2 regions of the Xanthomonas sontii genome follow, and region 1 is predicted to be linked to the other one. Evidence: riboswitches for the same ligand, from Rfam matches in the RefSeq annotation. Region 1 holds a riboswitch; the other holds the start of a gene.
What was found. A riboswitch is a leader RNA that binds a small molecule or an ion and turns the genes downstream of it on or off. The one in region 1 is predicted to bind cobalamin.
Positions count from the first base shown of each region.

Region 2: another riboswitch for cobalamin. It lies ahead of btuB (TonB-dependent vitamin B12 receptor); the one in region 1 lies ahead of RAB70_RS02145 (ribonucleoside-diphosphate reductase subunit alpha).

Region 1 is NZ_CP132342.1:472,860-484,601, reverse strand. It holds gene RAB70_RS02185 (hypothetical protein) at 1-277, opposite strand, end outside; gene RAB70_RS02180 (MarR family winged helix-turn-helix transcriptional regulator) at 419-877, shown strand; gene RAB70_RS02175 (organic hydroperoxide resistance protein) at 965-1,396, shown strand; gene RAB70_RS02170 (NAD-dependent deacylase) at 1,560-2,330, shown strand; gene RAB70_RS02165 (alpha/beta hydrolase) at 2,362-3,285, opposite strand; gene RAB70_RS02160 (ATP-binding protein) at 3,362-4,630, opposite strand; gene ompR (two-component system response regulator OmpR) at 4,627-5,355, opposite strand; gene RAB70_RS02150 (hypothetical protein) at 5,534-6,061, shown strand; cobalamin riboswitch at 6,250-6,469, shown strand; gene RAB70_RS02145 (ribonucleoside-diphosphate reductase subunit alpha) at 6,650-9,064, shown strand; gene RAB70_RS02140 (ribonucleotide-diphosphate reductase subunit beta) at 9,173-10,213, shown strand; gene RAB70_RS02135 (flavodoxin) at 10,305-10,865, shown strand; gene RAB70_RS02130 (thioredoxin family protein) at 10,954-11,286, shown strand.
Region 2 is NZ_CP132342.1:74,790-86,531, reverse strand. It holds gene RAB70_RS00345 (M3 family metallopeptidase) at 1-1,867, shown strand, start outside; gene RAB70_RS00340 (hypothetical protein) at 2,268-3,143, shown strand; gene fabB (beta-ketoacyl-ACP synthase I) at 3,189-4,397, opposite strand; gene fabA (3-hydroxyacyl-[acyl-carrier-protein] dehydratase FabA) at 4,397-4,912, opposite strand; gene dinB (DNA polymerase IV) at 5,113-6,183, shown strand; gene gph (phosphoglycolate phosphatase) at 6,847-7,500, shown strand; gene btuB (TonB-dependent vitamin B12 receptor) at 7,934-9,805, opposite strand; cobalamin riboswitch at 9,919-10,137, opposite strand; gene RAB70_RS00310 (TfoX/Sxy family protein) at 10,163-10,591, opposite strand; gene RAB70_RS00305 (GAF domain-containing protein) at 10,588-11,070, opposite strand; gene bioD (dethiobiotin synthase) at 11,187-11,742, shown strand, end outside.

The DNA.
Region 1 (11,742 bases):
GGGCCGGCCCGGACGCGCCGTCCTGCGGCAACTGCCGATCCATGGCCTGGCGCTGCGCCGCGGACAGCCCCTCGCGAAACGTCTCCTCGGCATCGAGCAGATCGGCCGGGGTGAGCCGGTCGGTCGGCACGCCGGGGCACTGGCGACGGGTTTCCCGGGCCAACGCGTCGGCGCCGGCACCGACCAGCACCGGGCCGTCGGGCAGGGTGTTGGGCACGGCCTTGGACACCATGGGGGCAGCGCCGAGCGCGGCCAGCAGCAGGAACGATGCGCGCATGCGGAAGCTCCTCAAGTTGCGCGCAGCGTAGTCCTGCGTCGCTGTCAGCACGAGGGGAAGGGCGGCGCCCGCTTCAGCCAGGAGTCGGCAGGGCATAAATATCGCTTGCTATTGAATCGCGCGCTATGTAATGTAGTGCCCATGGACCGTACCTCTGCCCCCGACGCCATCTCCCTGCTGAAGCTGGATACCCAGCTGTGCTTCGCGCTGTATTCGGCCAACCTGGCCATGCACAAGCTCTACCGCGGGCTGCTGCGCGACCTCGGCCTGACCTATCCGCAGTACTTGGTGATGCTGGTGCTGTGGGAGCAGGACCAGCGCAGCGTCTCGGACATCGGCGAGAAGCTGTTCCTGGATTCGGCCACGCTGACCCCGTTGCTCAAACGCCTGGAGGCGATCGGTCTGCTGACCCGCAGCCGCGCGGCCGAGGACGAGCGCCGTGTGCTGATCGCGCTGACCGCCGACGGCCAGGCGCTGCGCGCGCGCGCGCAGGCGGTGCCGGAAGGCGTGCTGTGCGCGGTCGCCTGCGACCTGCAGCAACTGACCCGGCTCAAGCACGACCTGGAAGAGGTCCGCGGCAAGCTGCAGGCCGCGGCCTGACCGATTCCCGTCCCGATCGCGCATTTCCCTCTACGCATTTCCCTCTACCCCATGGCGCCGCGGCGCCGCCCTCGAAGGAGAACCACCATGGCTTCACCGACCACCATCGCCTACACCGCCACTGCCACCGCCACCGGGGGCCGCGACGGCCGCGCCGCCACCCCGGACAAGGCGCTGGACGTCAAGCTGTCGACCCCGCGCGAGCTGGGCGGCGCTGGCGGCGACGGCACTAACCCGGAGCAGCTGTTCGCGGCCGGCTACTCGGCCTGCTTCATCGGTGCGCTGAAGTTCGTCGCCGGGCAGGAGAAGGTGGCGCTGCCGGCCGAGACGAGCATCGAGGGCCACGTCGGCATCGGCCAGATCCCGGGCGGCTTCGGCATCGCCGTGGAACTGCGCATCGCCGCGCCGGGCCTGGAGCGTGCGACGCTGGAATCGCTGGTGGAGAAGGCGCACCAGGTGTGCCCGTACTCCAACGCCACCCGCGGCAACATCGACGTCAAGCTGGTCGTGCTCGACTGAGCCAGCGCGATGTCCGGGCCGGCGCCTGCGCCGGTCCAGGGCGACACACGACGGGCGGCCACTGGCCGCCCGTTCGCGTTGTGGGCGCCGCGCGTGTTGCCACGCACATTGAGGCCACCCCGCGGGGGTGCAATAGTGTGAGCTTGATCAAATCGGGCGCGCCATGCTCAGTTCCGCCTACAACGCCGAGACCGTCGCCGCCTTCATCCAGGGCGCACGCCGTCTGCTGGTGCTGACCGGTGCCGGCATGTCCGCCGAGAGCGGGGTACCGACCTTCCGTGGCCAGGACGACAGCCTGTGGTCGCGCTTCGATCCCGAGCAACTGGCCACTGAGGACGCCTGGCGTGCCGACCCCGCCCTGGTATGGGGCTGGTACCGCTGGCGCATGGCGATCGTGGCGCAGGCCCAGCCGCACGCCGGGCACCTGGCGCTGGCGCGCCTGGCCGAGGTCCGCCACACCACCCTGGTGACCCAGAACGTGGACGACCTGCACCAGCGCGCCGGCAGCGAGGTCGCCGCGCACGTGCACGGCCGGCTGTCGGCGCTGCGCTGCAGCGACTGCGGCCAGCCCTGGCGCGGCTTGCTGCCGCCGATCGACGTGCACACGCCCAGCCAGCGCCTGGTGCCGCCGGTGTGCGCGGCCTGCGGCGGCACGGTGCGCCCGGGCGTGGTGTGGTTCGGCGAGGCGCTGCCGGCGGCGGAATGGGCGCGCGCGCAGAGCGCCGCCGACGCCGCCGACCTGGTGCTGGTGATCGGCAGTTCCGGCCTGGTCTATCCGGCCGCCAGCCTGCCGCTGCAGGCCAAGGAGCGTGGCGCCTGCGTGGTCGAGATCAATCCCGAACCCAGCGCGCTGTCGGCGCGCGCCGACCTGCACTGGCGCGACAGCGCCGCGGTGGCGCTGCCGTTGCTGCTGCAGCAGTGCATGGTGACCTGAGCCCGGTTGTCGTGGGGGCCGTGCGCGGTGCTCAGCGCAGCGTGTGCAGGAACGCGTCCACCGCCGCGGTGTAGGCCGAGGGCAGGCCCAGGTCGCGGTTGATCTCCGCGTGGCTGGCATCCTGCGGCAGCACCTCGACGCGGATGCCGCGGGCGCCGGCCTTGCTGGCCAAGTGGCGCGCCTGCGCGCAGGCGTCGGCGCGGCGGCTGGAGCACACCGCCAGCAGCGGCGGCGCGCTGGCGCCCATGACGTGGTACGGCGAGGCGGCGATCCAGTCGCTGCGCACGCTGCCGAAGGCGCGGTCGTACAGCGGCAGATGCCGTTGCTGCATCACCTGCTCCACGTCCATCGCTGCACTGTCCAGCGCCACCGTGCCCAGCGGTCGGCGCGCCCCGGCCTGCGCCAGCAGATTCGGCGACAGGTCCAGCAGGCTCACCAGATGCGCGCCGGCCGAGTGGCCCATCAGCACCAGCCGTGCCGGATCGGCGCCCCACTGCGGCGCCAGTTGCTGGATCCGCGCGACCGCGCGCGCCACGTCTTCTGCCTGCGCAAGCGGCGTGGCCTGCGGCAGCAGGCGGTAGTTCACCGACACCAGCACATGGCCCTGCGGCAGCCAGTGCGCGACCTTGTTGGCGGCCACGCCGGGGTTGTCCTTGTCGCCGTCGGCCCAGCCGCCGCCGTGCACCATCACCAGCAGCGGCGCCTGACGTGCGCCGGCCGGCAGGTACACGTCCATGCGCTGCGCCGGGTCCGGGCCGTAGGCGACGTCGCGTAGCACCTGCGCGCCGGCGGGCAAGGGCGCGCGTGCGCCGTCGGCGCCGTCGCGCGTGGCCAGGCGCTGCAGCAGGCGGGCGCGCAGGCGCCCGTCCTGGGCGTGGACGGGGGCGGCGAGCAACGGCAGCAGCAACATCAGGGCGAGCAGGCCGTGGGTGGGCGAGGGGCGGGACAGGCGCATGAGCAGATCACTCCATGAGGACGGCGAGGAGGGGCGTGGCGCGGCCGACGCGTGCGGGCGTCGGCGCGCGCCGGGTTCAGGCCGGGCGCAGATGCAGGGTGGCGCACAGGCCGTGTGGGGCGATGGGTTGCAGCAGCAACGCGCCGCGATGCTGGCGCGCGACGCGCTCGACGATCGCCAGGCCCAGTCCGCTGCCGCCATGGCCGCCGTGCACGAACGGCTGCAACGCGCGCGCGGCCAGCGCCGGGTCCAGGCCGGGGCCGTGGTCGCGCACCTCGATGCACCAGCCATCGCCGCCGTCGCTGTGCAGGCGCAGCTGGAACGGCGCCGCGCCGTGCCGTTCGGCATTGCCGACGAGGTTGCCGAGCGCGCGCTGCAGCGCCAGCGGCCGCCCGTGCAGCGGTGCCTGCGCGGGCAGGACGGCCTCCCAGCCGGGTTGCGCCGCGCCCAGCGCCTGCCGGCAGAGGTCGGCCAGGTCCAGGGCGACGGCCGGTTCGTCGCGGCCGTCGCGGGCGTAGGCGATGAACTGCGCCAGGATCGCGTCGATCTCGCCGATGTCGCGCTCCATGCCTTCGCGCAGTTCCGGCTCCACCTGCGGCAGCAGCGCCAGCGCGTACTGCAGCCGGGTCAGCGGGGTGCGCAGGTCGTGGGAGATGCCGGCCAGCAGCAGCGCACGCTCGGCCGCGGCGTGGCGCACGTCGGCGCTGGCCGCGGTGAGCGCTTGCGCCAGCGCGGCGACCTCGCGCGGACCGCCGGTGGCGATCGGTGCGGCCTGTTCGCCGCGGACCAGGTGCGGCGCGGCCTGCGCCAGTTGCCGCAGCGGCCGCACCAGGCGCCGCGCGACCAGCGCAGCGGCGAGCCAGACCAGCAGCGCGCAACCGGCCAGCATCGCCACCGAGAACCGGCGCAGGCCGTGCTCGCGCGGCTGGCTGGAGAACGCCACCCACAGCGGGGTCGGCGTGGCCAGGTGCAGCCACAGGGTGCCGTCGGCATCGCGGCGCAACGCGCGCCCGGGGCCGAGCTGGTCGGCCGCGCGGCGCTGCATCGCGTCGGCCAGCGGGCCGGCGGCGCTGGCGGTGGGCGGCGCGCTGCGCAGTTGCAGCCCGGCTTCGCGCAACGCCGGCGTCAGCGCCGCAGCGGCCGGCGAGCGCTGCAGCGCCTCGGCGACATTGGCGAAGCCGTGCAGCATGCGCAGTTGCTGCTGCGCTGCCGGCCGCACAGCCAGTTCGCGGCCGAGCAGCAGCGCCAGCAGGCCGGCGCCGGCCAGCACCAGCGCGATCACCAGGACCAACTGCCCGAACAGGCTGCGCGGCCAGCCGCTGGCGCGGGAAGCCGGCGCGCTCATGCCTGCGGCTCCGGCGGCACGTACACGTAGCCCACGCCCCACACGGTCTGGATCAGCCGCGGCGTGCGCACGTCGTCCTCCAGCAGCTTGCGCAGCCGCGCCACGATCACGTCGATGCTGCGCCCCAACGGCTCGTGTTCGCGGCCGTGCGCCAGGCTGGAGAGGCGGTCGCGGCTCAGCGGCTGCTGCGGGTGCCGCAGCAGCACCGACAGCACCGCGAACTCGGCGGTGGTGAGTTTCAGCGGTTCGCCATCGCGGCGCAGCTCGCGCCGGCCCAGGTGCAGGCGGAAGCGGCCGAAGCCGATCTCGCCGCCCTCCGGTTGCGGTGCGCCGGCGCCGCCCGGGCGGGTACGGCGCAGCACCGCGCGGATCCGCGCCAGCAGCTCGCGCGGGTTGACCGGCTTGGGCAGGTAGTCGTCGGCGCCGATCTCCAGGCCGACGATGCGGTCGATCTCGTCGCCCTTGGCGGTCAGCATCACGATCGGGGTGGCGTCGCCCTGGCCGCGCAGGCGCCGGCAGATCTCCAGGCCGTTCTCGCCGGGCAGCATCAGGTCCAGCACCACCAGGTCGTAGTGGCCGCGCGCCAGCGCCTGCTGCAGCTGCACGCCGTCGGCCACCGCCTTGACCGCGAAGCCCTGGCTCTCCAGGTAGCGGCACAGCAGGGCGCGCAGGCGGTCGTCGTCGTCGACCAGCAGCAGGCGGGGAGCGGGCGCGGCATCGTCCATGGACGCCACTATCGGTTGCGCCGCGGCCCCGCGGCAACGGCCGCCGCGACGCAACTGTAAGCGGATGTTTCCGCTGCGGCGTTCGGCAACATTTGCTGGCCGATGCGGCGCCCGCGGCGCCGGCGCCATGGCTACGGTGACACTCGGCAGCACGCCGCTGCCGTCATCGGAGAACGCCATGTCGCTGTCCCGTCGCATCACTCCCTTGCTGCTGGCGCTGGCCGCCGGCGTCCTGGTCGCGCCCAGTGCACCGGCACGCGAACACACCCGCACGCGCACCGCCGGCGGCGCCGAGGGCGCCCGCCACGCCGCCGTGCAGGCCAGCGCCAGCGGCGCGCACGGCAGCGTGCAACGCGCCCGCCAATGGCAGGCCGACGGCCAGGGCAACGCCAGCGCGCGCAGCGCCGCTACCCGCACGACCGCCGCCGGCGGCAGCGCCACGCGCCAAGGCAGCGCCGAGCGCAACGCCGACGGCAGCGCCAGCCGCCAGGGCAGTGCCAGCGTCCAGCGCGCCGACGGCGCCAGCGCGAGCAGCAGTGGCAGCCTGGCCCGGGCCGCCGACGGTACGCTCAGCGGCAGCCGCCAGAGCAGCGTCGATGGCACGCAGGGCAGCTACCAGGGCAGCACCAGCGTGCAGGACGGCAGCATCGTCCACACCGGCACCTGCACCGATGCGAGCGGCACCGTGGTGCCTTGCCGGCCGTAGGACAGGCGGCGGTGTCGGGGCCGTCCGGGGGCGCCAAACGCCCCTGTCCGCGGCCGGCTTCACGGCCCCGTCACGGCCACGAACGGCCGTCGCGGCCGGGCCGGAATCGGCCGTCGGCGGCAAACCGTTGCCAGGCTTAGGTTTTCGTAATTTCACCCATATTTAGCGTTGACGTCGTCGACCGACCCCACTATCTTGGGGTGGTCGGTTCCGGCGGCCCCAAGCCGCAGGATCAAAAGGGAAGCCGGTGCGGCGTGCCAACGCCAACTCCGGCGCTGCCCCGCAGCGGTAATTGGGAACGAACCCGTCATCCGCACTGAGGCGCCCGCCTTGGGAAGCGACGGGCTAGGAACCGGCCACGGCCGTTGCCCATCAGCCCGAAGACCTGCCGACAGCCGCGCGAAGCACACCGCGCGGCGCCGACCGCGCGCTCTCCGGGGGGAGAGGGTCGGTGCAGCGTTGACCGCCCGCAGGCCCGGTGCCTGCGCCGTTTGCAGTCTTCGCGACACCGCCTGCCCACCATTGAACCCGGTCGGACCGCTGCCTGCGAGGGTCGGGCGGCCGCGTGCACTACGCTTGGAGACCTTCATGAGCCAGACCCACAGCCTGCCGGCCACCGCATCCGTCGACGCCGCCGTCGACCCCACGACCGCTGCCGCCACTGCCCAGCCGGAGCCGACGGCCAGCAGCGAGCCGAGCAACGACCAGCGCGCCGTGACCTGGATCGTCAAGGACGGCGGCAACCGCCGCATGGCCTTCGACCGCTCGCGCCTGCAGCGCACCCTGGACCGGATCCACGCCGAGTTCCCGCAGCTGGACGTGAGCGACTACGAGCGCAAGGCCTTCGCCTTCATCGAGAAGAAGGAAAGCCTGTCGGCCGACGACATGGTCGACTACCTGATCCGCGAGGCCGAGTCGCGCGTGGACATCGCCACGCCGGAGTGGGAGTACTTCGCCGCGCGCCTGTACCTGGACCGCCTGTACAAGCGCGCCAGCAAGAACCGTTTCTACGATGCCGGCGAGAAGTACGGCTCCTACGTCGGCCTCCAGGAAAGCCTGGCCGACCGCGGCGTGTACTCGATCGACATCCTCAAGAACTACTCCAAGGACGAACTGGCCGAAGCCGGCCGCATGATCGATCCGGAGCGCGACAAGCTGTTCGCCTACAACGGCCTGTACCTGCTGGCCACGCGTTACCTGGCCACCGACAACTCGCGCAAGGTCTACGAACTGCCGCAGGAGCGCTGGCTGACCATCGCCCTGTACCTGATGCAGGACGAGAAGCCGCGCGAGCGCCGCATGCAGCTGGTCGGCGAGGCCTACTGGGCGCTGTCCAACCTGTACATGACCGTGGCCACGCCGACCCTGGCCAACGCCGGCAAGATCGGCGGGCAGCTGTCGAGCTGCTTCATCGACACCGTCGACGACAGCCTGCAGGGCATCTACGACTCCAACACCGACGTGGCGCGCGTGTCCAAGCACGGCGGCGGCGTCGGCGCCTACCTGGGCTACGTGCGTTCGTCCGGTTCGGCGATCCGCGGGGTGAAGAACTCCAGCGGCGGCGTGGTGCCGTGGATCAAGCAGCTCAACAACACCGCCGTGTCGGTGGACCAGCTCGGCCAGCGCAAGGGCGCCATCGCCGTGTACCTGGACATCTGGCACCGCGACATCGAGGCGTTCCTGGACCTGCGCCTGAACAACGGCGACCAGCGCCTGCGCGCGCACGACGTGTTCACCGCGGTGTGCGTGCCGGACATCTTCATGGAAGCGGTGGAGCGCCGCGGCGAGTGGTACCTGTTCGACCCGCACGAGGTGAAGGAGGTCAAGGGCTGGTATCTGCAGGACTTCTTCGACGAGAAGCGCGGCGAAGGCAGCTTCCGCGCCCGCTACGAGGAAGTGGTGGCCGACGAGCGCATCGGCCGCAAGGTGGTCAAGGCCATCGACATGTTCAAGCGGATCATGGTCAGCCAGCTGGAGACCGGCAACCCGTTCATGTTCTATCGCGACGAAGTCAATCGCATGAACCCGAACAAGCACCAGGGCATGGTGTATTCCAGCAACCTGTGCACCGAGATCCTGCAGAACATGAGCCCGACGCGGGTCATCCAGGAGATGATCAGCGGCGACCAGATCGTCACCACCAAGCAGGCCGGCGACTTCGTCGTGTGCAACCTGTCCTCGGTGAACCTGGGCCGCGCGGTCACCGCGCAGCCGGACCTGCTGTCGCCGGACATCCTGGAGCGGCTGATCCGCGTCCAGGTGCGCATGCTCGACAACGTCATCGACCTCAACGAGCTGCCGGTGCCGCAGGCCACCATCACCAACCAGAAGTACCGCGCGATCGGCCTGGGCACCTTCGGCTGGCACCACCTGCTGGCGCAGAAGGGCATCGACTGGAACTCGCCGGACGCCGAGGCGTACAGCGATTCGCTGTACGAGCGCATCAACTACCTGACCATCCAGGCGAGCCTGGCGCTGGCCAAGGAGAAGGGCGCGTACAAGGTGTTCAAGGGCAGCGACTGGCAGAACGGCGAGTACTTCACCAAGCGCGGCTACGACAGCGCCGAATGGCAGGAACTGGCCGCGCAGGTGAGCGTGCACGGCGTGCGCAACGCCTGGATGGTGGCGGTGGCGCCGAACATGAGCACCGCGCAGATCGCCGGCTCCACCGCCTCGATCGATCCGATCTACAGCGCGTTCTACTACGAGGAGAAGAAGGACTTCCGCCGTCCGGTGGTGGCGCCGGGGCTGACCGTGGATACCTATCCGTACTACGAGAAGGGCGCCTACAAGGTCGACCAGTTCGCCAGCGTGCGCCAGAACGCGCGCCGCCAGCGCCACGTCGACCAGTCGATCAGCTTCAACTTCTACGTGCCCAGCGGCATCCGCGCCAGCACCCTGCTGGACCTGCACATGACCGCGTGGAAGGAAGGCCTGAAGACCACGTACTACGTGCGTTCCAACGACATCGACATCAGCGAGTGCGAGTGGTGCTCGAGCTGATCGCCGGCGTCTGACGCCCGCGCCGCGCGGCAGGCCGGTCCTGCCGCGCGCGTCCCGCATTCCCGCGCCGTCCGCCGGCGCCGTTCACCCGACTACCGAAGCACATCCATGGCCATCGCGCTCGACCGCATCAAGATCCTCGAACCGCTGCACCCCAACCGTTCCACCGGCATCATCAACGGCACGACCAGCGGCATCCTCAACTGGAACGACATCCCGTACCCGTCCTTCTACCGGGCGTACAAGGAGCTGTCGACCAACTTCTGGATCCCCGACGAAGTGGACATGAAGGGCGATGCCAAGCAGTACGGGGAGCTGTCGGCGCGCGAGAAGAACGCCTACGACTCGATCATCGGCCTGCTGGCCACGCTGGATTCGCCGCAGACGCGCTTCATCTACAACGTCGCCGAATACATCACCGACCCGGCCGCGCACGCCAACGCCGCGATCATCGGCCAGCAGGAAGTGATCCACAACGAGAGCTACTCGTACGTGCTCGCCTCGATCGCCGGGCTGGCCGACCAGAACCGCGTGTTCGAGATCGCGCGCACGCATCCGACCATCATCGCGCGCAACCAGCCGATCATGCAGGCCTACGACGACTTCATGCGCGAGAAGACCGCAGAGACCCTGCTGCGCTCGCTGATCCAGTCCTCGATCCTGGAAGGCATCAACTTCTATTCCGGCTTCGCGTACTTCTACAACCTGGTGCGGCAGAACCGCATGACCGGCACCGGCAAGATCATCAGCTTCATCAACCGCGACGAGCTGGCCCACACCAAGTTCATCAGCGAGCTGATCCGCGCCATCATCGGCGAGAACGCCGAGCTGCAGACCAACGAGCTGACCGACTACGTGCACCAGGCCTTCGAGCATGCGATCCGCCTGGAGACCGAGTGGTCCTCGGAAGTGCTCGACGGCATCGAGGGCATCGACGTGGACGAGATGATCCAGTACGTGAAGTACCGCGCCAACAAGATGTCCGGCATGCTCGGCATCGAGAAGCTGTACAGCGGCGCCAGCGACAACGTGATGCCGTGGATCAAGGCCTACGCCGACAACTTCACCGAGACCAAGACCGACTTCTTCGAGATGCGCAACGCCAGCTACAAGAAGACCAACTCGGACAACGGCTTCGACGATCTGTGAGGAGCCGGGATTGGGGAATCGGGATTGGGGATTGGCAAAAGCAAACCCCGCCCTGACGAATCCCGAATCCCCATTCCCGAATCCCCGCCCCATGCACATCCTGCTCGCCTACGCTTCGCTCAGCGGCAACACCCGCGACGTCGCCCGCCGCGTGCATGCGCAGTGCGAGGCGGCGGGGCACGCGGTCACCTGGATCCACACCGACCTGCAGACGCTGCAGGGCGCGCTCGGCGATGCCGCGCGCGCGGCGGACTTCGACCTGCATCTGCTCGGCAGTTGGAGCGACAACGCCGGGCGCACGCCGGCGGAGATGAAGCGCTATATCGCCGAGTTGGTCGAGGCGGCCGGCAAGACGATCGAGGTGGCGGCGTTCGGCACCGGCGAAACGCAGTGGGGGCTGGAGTACTACTGCGGGGCGGTCAAGCGCATCGCGCGGTTCTTCGACAGCGCTTATCCGTTGCTGGAGATCGAGCAGATGCCGCACGGCGACCGCGACAACGCGGCCATCGACGCGTGGTGCGCGCAGGTGCTGGCGTTCCGCGCGGCGCGCGCGTCGTTGGCAGGCGACGTGCCGGTGGCCGCTGCCGAGTCCGCTCCCGCGGGCGCGGCTGGCTTCGCTGCGAGGGTGTTGCCCTTGCATGGCAGCGGCTGACGCCGTCGTCGTTCATCCGTTTTCCTGGCATCGCCGGCGTCCCCATCGCACGCCGGGCTTCTTCCGACATCAGACAAGGTTTCGTTCCATGCTCACCACCATCACCGTTTCCAGTGCCGAACAGTTCGCCGATGCGCTCGCCGCGCATCCGCGCGTGCTGGCCGATTTCAACAAAGACAACTGCCCTGGTTGCCGCATGCTCGACAAGTCGCTGGAGCGTTTCGCCGAGGGCGAGAGCGCGCAGGGCGTGACCCTGCTCAAGGTGAAGATGGAAGACGTGGGTGAGGACTTCTTCCGTGCCCAGGGCCTGCGCCAGACCCCGACGCTGATGCTGTTCCGCCAGGGCGAGGAGGTGGCGCGGGTGCCCGGGTTCGTGCCGCCGGCCAAGATCGACGAAGCGGTGCGCACGCATCTGGGTTGAGCGCGTCGCGTTCCTCGTACCTCGTATCTCATAGGAGCGGCTTCAGCCGCGACGGGCTTCACCGATAGAGCTTATCGCTGCCAAAGCTCACTCTTGCGGTTGTGCTTGTCCGACGCGTAAATCAAGCAGCAACATCAACATCAACAGCAACGGCTTTCGCCTTGCGGCGAGTTACTTTGATCAGCCTTCGGCTGCTGAGAAGCGCTTCTTTGCTTGTGCAAAGAAAAGTAACCAAAAGAAAGCACACCCTGCCTCGCGCCCTCCGCGCTAACGCGCTCCGGGTCCGCGGATGCACCGGGGATTCGCGGAAGGGGCATCCTGCCCCTGCCGCGAACGGCGCACATCCATGTGCGCCGCCCTTCGGGTGTTTCCCCGGGCCATCCGCCGCTGCGGAAGGGAACCCAGTAAGTCAAAAGCCAACGCAACATCAATAGCCAACGCAACATCAATAGCAAA
Region 2 (11,742 bases), 400 kb from region 1:
GCCGCTGGACGACGCCACCGAGCGCCTGTGGCGTGCCTGGGGCCAGGTGAGCCACCTGCAGGCGGTGGTCAACACGCCGGCGCTGCGCGAGGCCTACAACGCCAACCTGCCCAAGGTGACGCGCTTCTCCAGCGCGCTGGGACAGAACCTGGCGCTGTTCGCGCAGTACCGCACGCTGGCGCAATCGCCGGACGCGGCCGCGCTCGGCTCGGCGCAGCGCAAGGTGCTGGACAACGCGCTGCGCGATTTCCGCCTGGGCGGCGCCGAACTGGGCGAGGCCGACAAGCAGCGCTTCGCCGCGATCCAGGAAGAACTGTCGGCGCTGTCGGCCAAGTTCTCGCAGAACGTGCTCGATGCCACCGACGCGTGGTCGCTGCTGGTCGACGACCCGGCGCGCCTGGCCGGCCTGCCCGAGGACAGCATCGCCGCCGCGCGTGCGGCGGCCGAACGCGACGGCCAGACAGGCTGGAAGCTGACCCTGCAGATGCCCTGCTATCTGCCGGTGCAGATGTACGCCGAAGACCGCGCCCTGCGCGAGACGCTGTACCGCGCCAACGCGATCCGCGCCTCGGAGTTCGGCGATGCGGCGCTGGACAACAGCGCGGCGATCGGCCGCATCCTAGCCCTGCGCGGCGAACTGGCGGCGCTGCTCGGCTTCGCCAGCTACGCCGAGTATTCGCTGGCGACGAAGATGGCGCAGGATCCGGCGCAGGTGCTGGACTTCCTGCACGATCTGGCCGCACGCGCCAAGCCCTACGCGCAGCGCGACCGCGCCGAACTGGAGGCATTCGCTCGCGAGCACCTGGGCCTGGACACGCTGGAAGCCTGGGATCTGGCCTATGCCGGCGAAAAGCTCAAGCAGGCGCGCTACAGCTTCTCCGAGCAGGACGTGAAGCGCTACTTCACCGAGCCCAAGGTGCTGGACGGCCTGTTCGGCCTGATCCACGACCTGTACGGCTTGCGCGTGGAGGCCGACAGCGCGCCGGTGTGGCATCCGGACGTGCGCTTCTTCCGCCTCAGCGACGCGCAGGGGCGCCTGATCGGGCAGTTCTACCTGGATCTGTACGCACGCGAAGGCAAGCGCGGCGGCGCCTGGATGGACGACTGCCGCAACCGCCGCGAGCGCGCCGACGGCGTGCAGACCCCGCTGGTGTACCTGGTGTGCAATTTCGGCCGCGGCAGCGACGGCAAGCCGGCCACCTTCACCCACAACGAGGTCACCACCCTGTTCCACGAGATGGGCCATGGCCTGCACCAGTTGCTGACCCAGGTCGGCGAACTGGGCGTGGCCGGCATCAACGGCGTGGAGTGGGACGCGGTGGAACTGCCCAGCCAGTTCATGGAGAACTTCTGCTGGGAATGGCCGCGCCTGCAGGCGATGACCGCGCACGTGGACAGCGGCGAACCGCTGCCGCGCGCACTGTTCGACAAGATGCTGGCGGCGAAGAACTACCAGAGCGGCATGTTCACCGTGCGCCAGCTCGAGTTCGCGCTGTTCGACATGCAGTTGCACCACGACTTCGATGCGCAGGCCGACAGCGTGCTGCAGTTGCTCGAGCGCGTGCGCGACGCCGTGGCGGTGAACCGGCCGCCGGCCTGGAACCGCTTCCCGCACCAGTTCAACCACATCTTCGCCGGCGGCTATGCGGCCGGCTACTACAGCTACAAGTGGGCCGAGGTGCTCAGCGCCGACGCCTATGCCGCATTCGAGGAAGCGCCGGATCAGTTGGCAGACACCGGCGCGCGCTTCCTGCGCGAGATCCTCTCGCGCGGCGGCAGCCGCCCGGCGCTGGAGAACTTCACTGCCTTCCGCGGCCGTGCGCCGGAGCTGGAGGCGTTGCTGCGGCACAGCGGCATGGCCGGATAAGCCGGGATTGGGGATTGGGGATTGGGGATGACCAGCCTGCGGCCGTTGAGAACCGGGATTCGAGATTTTCCTGCGCAGGCGTAGTGGTTGCGATTGCATTGTGGGAGGGGCTTCAGCCCCGACGGGCTTTCCCGGGAAAGCCCGTCGGGGCTGAAGCCCCTCCCACAAAAGCAGCTGTTTTTTATCGGCGCACTGGATCGCTTTGCAGCGATTGTGCTCCGCGGACTACGCTGCCGTCCCGGTTCCCGATTCCCGGCTTTCAACAGCCGCAGGCTGGTCATCCCCAATCCCCAATCCCGAATCCCAGCTCCTCTGTGCTAGAACACAGCACAGCGGCACGTCGATCTTCGCCGCCGCGATCGCGGCGCAGGGCACTGCCGCACTGCACAAGGAGGACCGCATGAAGCGAGCAGGGTGGTGGACGCCGTTGCTGTTGGGCATGGCCGCGCCGGCATTGGCGCAGGACGGCAGCGGCACGGTTCGCATCGGCGCCAGTCTGCGCGCCGGCCCGGCGCCGGAGTATCCGCGCGTGGCCACGCCGGCCACCGACGACGCGTTGCAGGTGCATGGCTGCACACGGGACTGGGCCTGGTGCGATGTCAGCTGGCGCGAGAAACGCGGCTGGCTGCCGGCTGGTGCAATCGACTTTCACGAACAGGGGCAGGGCGTCGCGCCCGGTGCCTCGCTCGGTGTGCCCACGGTCGGCTTCGCGCTGGACCGCTACTGGGACACGCACTATCGCGGCCAGCCGTGGGCACGCGAACGCGCGCGTTACCGCCCGCTGGAAAGCGCGGCGACTGCCGCTGGTCCAGCGCAGATCCCGGCACCGCTGCAGCGGCAGTTGGCGCCGCAATGGCGGGCGCCCCCTCCACCGCAGGCGTCCGCGTCCGAGGCCGTGAGCGCCACGCCGGCATGGACGCCGCCGGGCGAACGGATGCATCAGATCCCGCCGCCGGACGCGCTCAATCCCCGCTACAACAAGGAACTGGCGAAGGAGTTGCAACGCCAGGACAGCGACCGCCGCCAGCGCGAATCGATGGGACTGCAGCCGGTGCCGCCGCCTGCGTCTGCGCCATCGGCATCGCCATCCTGGCCGCCGTCGCCGGCGACGATCCAGTGGATCGAGCGGCATCCACCGAAGCCGAGTTCGCCACCACCACCGCCACCACCTCCGCCGCCTCCGCCTCTGCCTCCGCCCTCAGCGCCACCGGCCAAGCCGGAACCGCACAAGAACGAGGCCGCCGGGCGACACGACGTGAAGCAACTGGAACGCTGAGCCGCGCCACGGCGCCCTCAAAGGCGCCGTGCGGCCTGGGTACGGTCAGGTCTTGGCGAACACCAGCGCGGCGTTGGTGCCGCCGAAGCCGAAGCTGTTGGACATCACCGTGCGCAAGTCCGCGTCGCGGCTCTCGCGCACGATCGGGAACCCCTCGGCGCGCGGATCCAGCGTGTCGATATTGGCCGAGCCGGCGATGAAGCCGTCGCGCAGCATCAGCAGGCAGTAGATCGCCTCGTGCACGCTCGCCGCGCCCAGCGAATGCCCGGACAGCGCCTTGGTCGAGGACAGCGGCGGCACCGCATCGCCGAACACCGCGCGCACCGCATCCAGCTCGGTGACATCGCCCAGCGGCGTCGAGGTGCCATGGGTGTTGAGATAGTCGATCGGCGCGTCCACGCCCTGCAGCGCCATGTGCATGCAGCGCACCGCGCCTTCGCCGGACGGGGCCACCATGTCGGCGCCGTCGGAGGTCACGCCGTAGCCGACCAGTTCGGCGTGGATGCGCGCGCCGCGCGCCACCGCGTGCTCGTAGTCCTCCAGCACCAGCATGCCGCCGCCGCCGGCGATGACGAAGCCGTCGCGCGCGGCGTCGTAGGGTCGCGAGGCCACCGCCGGCGTGTCGTTGAAGCCGGTGGACAATGCGCCCATCGCGTCGAACATCAGGCTCATGGTCCAGTCCAGCTCTTCGCCGCCGCCGGCGAACATCACGTCCTGCTGGCCGTGGCGGATCAGGTCCGCCGCCGCGCCGATGCAGTGCGCCGAGGTCGCGCATGCGGCCGACAACGAGTAGCTCACGCCCTTGATCTTGAACGCGGTGGCCAGGCTTGCCGACACCGCCGAACACATCGTGCGCGGCACCATGTACGGGCCGACCTTGCGCACGCCGCGGTTGCGCAGCAGGTCCGCCGCTTCCACCTGCCAATGGCTGGAGCCGCCGCCGGAGCCGGCGATCAGGCCGATCCGCGGGTCGCTGATCGCCGCCTCGTCCAGGCCGGCATCGGCCAGCGCATCGCGCAGCGCCAGGTAGGCGTAGGCCGAGGCGTCGCCCATGAAGCGCTTGAGCTTGCGGTCGATCGCCGCGTCCAGGTCCAACTGCACATCGCCGCCGATCTGGCTGCGCAGGCCGGCCTCGACCGCCTGCGGGTTATGGCGGATGCCGGCGCGGCCTTCGCGCAAGGCGCGCGACACGCTGTCCAGATCGTTGCCCAGGCACGACGTGATGCCCATTCCGGTAATGACCACGCGCCGCATCAGAACGCCTCCGTCGACGTGAACAGGCCCACCCGCATGTCCTTGGCGGTATAGATCTCGCGCCCGTCCACCGACATGCGGCCGTCGGCCACCGCCATCGCCAGCTTGCGGTTGATCACCCGGCTGATGTCGATCTCGTACACCACCTGCTTGGCGGTGGGCAGCACCTGCCCGGTGAACTTCACTTCGCCCACGCCCAGCGCGCGGCCGCGGCCGGGCGCGCCCAGCCAGGTCAGGAAGAAGCCGGTCAACTGCCACATCGCATCCAGGCCCAGGCAGCCGGGCATCACCGGATCGCCGATGAAATGGCAGCCGAAGAACCACAGGTCCGGGCGGATATCCAGTTCGGCGCGGATCACGCCCTTGCCGTGCGCGCCGCCGGTCTCGTCGATGGCGACGATGCGGTCGAACATCAGCATCGGATCGTTGGGCAGGCGCGCGGCGTCGGCGCCGAACAACTCGCCGCGTGCGCTGGCGAGCAATTGCTCGCGCGAATAGGAGGACAGACGACTCATGAGCGGAACATTCCCAGGCGAGACAGTCGAGGCGCGCAAGAGTGCATGAGCTTCGCGCGTTCAATCAAACGTTTTATCCGTACGCACGCGTAGTGTCGGCAGCGGCGGTGGCGCGCGCACTGCGCCGGATCAAGGCGCGCATTCTCAGTCCGTGCGCAGCGCGGGGCTTATCATGCGCACACCGTTCGCAGGCGTAGGGTATGGGGTCGATGCGCAAGATCATTCACGTCGACATGGACGCGTTCTACGCGTCCGTGGAGCAGCGTGACGATCCTGCGCTGCGCGGCAAGCCGGTGGTGGTGGCCTGGCGCGGCATGCGCTCGGTGGTGTGCGCCGCCTCCTACGAGGCGCGCGTGTTCGGCGTGCGCTCGGCGATGCCGGCGCTGCGTGCCGAGCGGCTGTGCCCGGACGCGGTCTTCGTGCCGCCGGATTTCGCCCGCTACAAGGCGGTGTCGCGGCAGGTGCGCGAGATCTTCCAGCGTCATACCGACCTGATCGAGCCGCTGTCGCTGGACGAGGCCTACCTGGACGTCACCGAGCCCAAGGGCGAATTGCGCACCGCCACCGAGATCGCCCAGACCATCCGCGCGCAGATCCGCGCCGAAACCGAACTGACCGCCTCGGCCGGCATCGCACCGAACAAGTTCCTGGCCAAGATCGCCTCGGACTGGCGCAAGCCCGACGGCCAGTTCGTGATCCGCCCGCATCGCGTGGAAGCGTTCCTGACGCCATTGCCGGTGAACAAGGTGCCCGGCGTGGGCAAGGTGATGGAGGCCAAGCTGGCGGAACTGGGCATCGCCACCGTCGGCGATCTGCGCGCGCGCAGCGAGGCGGAACTGGAAGCGCGCTTCGGCAGCTTCGGCCTGCGCCTGTACCAGCGCGCGCGCGGCATCGACGAGCGCCCGGTGGAATCGGACCAGCCGGTGCAGTCGATCTCCTCCGAGGACACCTTCGCCGAAGACCTGGCGCTGGAGGCGCTGGAGCCGGCGATCCGGCAACTGGCCGAGAAGACCTGGAACGCCACCCGCCGCACCGAGCGCATCGCGCGCACCGTGGTGCTGAAGCTGAAGACCGCGCAGTTCCGCATCCTCACCCGCAGCTTCACCCCGGAGCAACCGCCGGACTCGCTGCAGGCCTTGATCGACATCGCCCTGGCGCTGCGCGAGCGGGTGGACCTGCCGGCATCCACCCGCTACCGCCTGGTCGGCGTCGGCCTGTCCGGCTTCCACGAGCGCGAGCCGGGGCAGGCGCAGGGGCGCTTGTTCGGTTGAGGCGGTGGCGTCGCCTGGGATAGTGCCTTCCCGGCTGATTGCATGGGAACGTGTGCCACGGGAGACTGTCGTACCCTCTATCGTCGCGCCCTGAGCGGTGCGTGGATTGAAACACGTGGGGTTACGGTGCGGCGACGGCGGGTCTGTGTCGCGCCCTTGCGGGGGCGTGGATTGAAAGCACATCGAGTCGGTCAGCAGGCACAGCGTCAGCGGTCGCACACTCTCGTGTGCGTGTGTTGAAACAACCATGGGATGTGGGTGCAGGCCGAGAACCTGGCCGTCGCTCCCGCGTCGGGACTGAAGTCCCTCCCACAGGGGCATGCTGCTCGGGTTGCAACAGCGACTTCATCCTCCGGCACGCGGATCGACCTGGTCGCGTCCCCACGGATGCGTGGATTGAAACATGGGTGGGGATCGCCAACCGGTGATGTTCTCGGGTGTCGTGCGCGCGAGCGCAGGGATCGAGCGGTTGACTCGGGTCGGGATGGATCGCGTGAGCGCGGTTCGCGCGCTCGGTCGCCGTCACGGCGCTGCCGCAGCGGGCGTGGCGTGGTCGCAATCGCGTGCCAGCGAAGGCAGGGCACGCGTCGCGCGCGCGCGTCGCAACCGCGTCCGACATTGCGCCACCTACAATGCGCACTTGTCCCCCTGTGTTGGCACGACATGACATTTCCTTATGCATTGGTGGTGTTCGACCTGGACGGCACCCTGGTCGACAGCGGCGCCGACATCGCCGAGGCGTTGAACCGTACCCTGGCCGACTTCGGCCTGCCGCGCGTGCCGGAGGCGACCGTGCTCGGCTGGATCGGCGAGGGCGTGCGCAAACTGGTCGAGAGCGCCTGGCGGCATGCCGGCGACGCCACGCCACTCGAGACGGTGATGCCGACCTTCATGCGTCACTACGCCGAATGCCTGTTGCGCAGTCCGCGGCTGTATCCGGGTGCGGCCGAGGCGCTGACGCAGTTGCATGCGGATGGCGTGACGCTGGCGCTGTGCACCAACAAGCCGTCGGCGATGGTGCCGCCGTTGTTGCGCCATCTGGGCGTGGCCGATCTGTTCTCTGCGGTGCTCGGCGGCGACAGCCTGCCCGAGCGCAAGCCCAGCCCGGCGCCGCTGCTGCACCTGGCGCAGCAGTTCGCGCAGCCGCCGGCGCGCTGCCTGATGGTCGGCGATTCGGGGACCGACCTGCAGGCCGGCCACGCCGCCGGCATGCCGGTGGCGCTGGTGCGTTACGGCTATCCGCGCGATCTGGATCTGGCCACGGCCGACGTGGTGTTGCTGATGGATGATTTGCGCGAGCTGCTGCAGCTGCGCTGATACGACGGCGATCCAAACACTGCGGTGTAGCGCAAAGACCGGGATGCGCTTGCAGGAGCGGCTTCAGCCGATGACGCAGTAAGCCCCTCTCCCCCCGGGAGAGGGGTTGGGGTGAGGGTCCGGGCGCGCAGCGGTCGCTGAACTGTCAGGTTTGTGCCGCGATGCATGAGCACGAGGGAGGCTGTTTGCGTTCGGCAGCCAGCGGTCTTATCGCGAGTGACCACGTGTGCGTGCGTCGCGCATGTCTGCTTTGAGAATGCGCGCATCTATATCCGCTGTGTTCGCACATGCCGCCTTTCGTAGGAACGGCTTCAGCCGCGACAGGCTTTCCCGGGAAAGCCGATCACGGCTGAAGCCGCTCCTACAAAAAAAGACGCGTGGTTTCCGCACTGTCGTCCCGCGCCACGCCATCGGCGCAGCGCGGGACGCCGGCTCAGCGCGCTGCCGGCGCGTAGCGCAGGGTCAGCGCGTATTCGCGACCCGGCTGGTTGTACCAGTTCACCGTCTGGTAGTCGCGGTCGAACACGTTGCTGGCCTTGGCCTGCAGCGTCCAGTCCGGGGTGAACGCGTACTCCACGCGCAGGTCGACGGTGCCGTAGCCCGCCAGGCGCACGCGGTTGGCCGCGTCGTCGAAGCGGTGGCCGCTGCCGAACACGCTGACGCCGAGCTTGACCGGGCCGATGCCGCGGTCCACGTCCAGGCGCGCGGTGTTCTGCGCGCGGCGCGCCAGCCAGTTGTCGCGGTTGCCGCCGTCGCTGCGGTTGCGCGGGTCGGTGTGGCTCAGCTGCGCCGACAGTTCCCAGCCGGCCAGCAACGCATAGCCGGTCAGTTCGGCGCCGCGGATGCGCGCCTCGTCCACGTTGACCGGCAGGAAGCTGACCGCGTCGTAGGAGATCAGGTCCTTCACCCGGGTCTCGTAGGCGTTGAAGGTCCAGTTCCAGCTGTCGGCATACTGCGCAATGCCGAGGTTGCCGCTCTTGGAGCGCTCCGGCTTCAGTTCCGGATTGCCGGCGAACGGGTAGTACAGGTCGTTGAAGGTCGGCGCCTTGAAGCCGGTGCCGACGCTGGCGGTGAGCTTGAGGCCATGGTCCAGCGCCAGGCCCCAGCCGAGGCTGCCGGTGGTGTGCTCGCCGAACTGCTCGTTGTCGTCGCTGCGCACGCTGGCCTGCACCTGCTGCGCGCCGAAACGGCCCTGGTACTCGGCGAACACGCCGGTGTTGTCGCGGCTGTCGACGTCGAAGGCGGTGCTGCTGGCAACGTGCTCGCGCTGCCAGTCGCTGCCGACGCTGAGCAGATGGCCTTCGGCCAGCGTGATGTCGCCTTGCAGCGCGGCGGTGTCGCGGCGGCTGTCGAAGGTGCTGACGAAGCTGCGGGTGCGTGCGCCCGGCGCACGGTAGTAGCTGTCGGCGTCGTCGACGTTGCGGCCCAGTTGCGCGGCCAGGTGCAGGCGATCGGAGGGCGTCCAGTCGAGCTTGCCGCTGAACACCTGCTGGGTGTTGTCGGCCTCGTTGCCGGCGAACAGCGCGTCGCCGTCGTACTCGTTGCGGCTGTCGATGTTCAGCGCCTGGCCTTCGATGCGCAGCGTGTCGGTCAGCGCGTAGCCGCCGCGCGCGCTCAGCGAGACGTTGCGGTAGCCGTCGCGGTCGGGCTGGTCGACGAAGCAGCCGGCGAACAGCGTGGCCGAGCCGTTGCAGGCATTGATGCCGTCGGTCTTCTGGTAGCCGCCCTGCACGGCCAGCCAGCCGCGCTCGCCGCGGTTGCTGAAGCCGGCGCCGGCCTCGCGCAGGCCGTGGCTGCCGCCGCCCAGGCTCAGGTTCTGCTGGAAGCCCTGGCCGCCGCGGCGAGTGAAGATCTGGATGACGCCGCCGATCGCGTCGGAGCCGTACAGGCTCGAGCGCGGGCCGCGCACGATCTCGATGCGCTCGATCTGGCTCAGCGGCAGGTCCTGGAACGCGGCCAGGCCGGCGCTGGCCGAGCCGATGCGCACGCCGTCCACCAGCACCAGCACGTGGTCCGACTCGCTGCCGCGCAGGTTCAGCGTGGTCAGCTTGCCCAGGCCGCCCTGGTTGGAGAAGCCGATGCCGGCGCGGCCCTGCAGCAGCTGCGCCAGCGAGGTGGCCTGGCTGCGCTCGATCTCGGCACGGTCGATGACCTGCGCCGGCACCACGCTGTCCTCCACCGAAATCTGGGTGCGGGTGGCGGTGACCAGGACCTGGTCGAGGTCGGTGGCGGCATCGGCGGCGTGGGCCAGCGCGGGCAGGGACAGGGCGGACGCGATCGCGACCGAAAGCAGGCGGGACGACATGGGTGGCAACTCCGGCGCGCGGCTGCGCGCTGTGACGGCAAGGGAGTCGCGAACGGAAGGTGCAAGCGGACGGCGCCGGACACGGCGCGGCACGCCGCGACGCCCTCCGCATCGCAACCAGTGAACTGCAAGGCCGGTCTCCGGGCTCGCGATCGGGGAGGCGGACCTCCCGGCTGCGACGCCTTCCCATGCCCAGGGCACAGTGGCGCAGGTCGTCAGCGCGGATCGCTTACCGTTGCGGGGGCAGCGCCGGCCTTGTCGCAAGACGCACCGGCTTCCCGTTTCAACCCGCTGGCCGGAGCCGGTGGGTCACCTTGAAGCGGCGCGATTGTACGCGATCGCCGCTGGCTGCGCGGCTCAGTCGGCGTGAGTGCCGTGGCCGTCGTCGTCGCCGTGCCGGTCGCCCATCGGCGTGTCGTGCGTGTCGTGCGCGTAGGCGCCGTCGGCAGCGTCGTCGTCGCGCGTGTCGTCGCGGTCGAAGTGGGTGGTCGCCACCGGCCCGGCGACCGGCAGGCCGCGCTGCGCCGGCAGCGCCGCCGTTGCGATCTCAAGTTCGCCCAGCAACTGCGCGCGGCGTGCCTCGGACAGTTCCTGCCAGTGGCAGCCGCTGAGCGCGCCTTCCAGCGAATACAGCAGGTTGAGGCTGGGCTTGAAGCCGGCGCGCTTGACCCTGACGAAGGCGCCGACCGCGCCGGCCGCCTCCAGGTCCTGCTGCGTGCGCACGCCGACCTGGCGCAGCCAGGCCGCGCTCTTGGGGCCGATGTTGCGCAGCTTGGTGGTACTCATCGCAGGCTGTCGACGAAGACCTGGGCGATCGCTTCCAGGCCGCGCTGGTCGTCGGCGTCGAAGCGGGCGAGGTCGGGGCTGTCCAGGTCGAACACGCCGACCAGCGCACTGTCGCGCAGCAGTGGCACCACCAGTTCCGATCGCGAGGCCGCATCGCAGGCGATGTGCCCGGGGAACGCCTCCACGTCGTCGATGCGCTGGGTCTGGCCGCTGCTGGCGGCCGCACCGCACACGCCCTTGTGCAGCGGAATGCGCACGCACGCGGGCAGGCCCTGGAACGGGCCGACCACCAGTTCCTTGCCGTCGTAGAAGTAGAAACCGACCCAGTTCAGCCGCGGCAGCGCGTGATACACCAGCGCAGCCAGGTTGGCGGCATTGGCGATGCGGTCGGGCTCCCCGGCGACCAGGGCACGGGCCTGGTCGAGCAACTGGGCGTACTGTTCCGGCTTGCTGCCGGTGAGCGAGGACGAGGCGAACATCGCGCGAGTCTAGCAGCGCGCTGCGTCCGCCGGCACCGCGGCGGCTGACGCGCGCGACGCACCCGGCTATCCTGCGCGCCGCCGCGCGTCCCGCCGGCCAACCGACAGGGTTTCGCATGGCTGTTCCCGCCTTCTACGTCACCGGCACCGATACCGGCATCGGCAAGACCATCGCCAGCACCGCGCTGCTGCACGCCCTGCGCGCGCGCGGCCAGCGCGCGGTGGGCATGAAGCCGGTGGCCAGCGGTTGCGCGCGCGAGGCCGACGGCTGGCGCAACGAGGACGCGCTGGCGCTGCAGGAGGCGAGCGCGCCGCGGCCGGCCTATGACGATCTCAATCCGTACGCGCTGCCGCTGCCGCTGGCGCCGGAACTGGCCGCCGCCGATGCCGGCGTGCAGCTGGAGCTGGCGCCGATCGCGGCCGCGTTCGACCGCCTGCGCGCGCAGGCCGACGTGGTGGTGGTGGAGGGCGTGGGCGGCTGGGCGGCGCCGCTGTCGGCGACGCTGGACCAGGCCGATCTGGCGCGCGCGCTGCGGCTGCCGGTGGTGCTGGTGGTCGGCCTGCGCCTGGGCTGCCTCAACCACGCCCGGCTCAGCGCCGCGGCGATCGCCGCCGATGGCCTGCAGTGCATCGGCTGGATCGGCAACGAGATCGACCCGGCGATGGACCGCA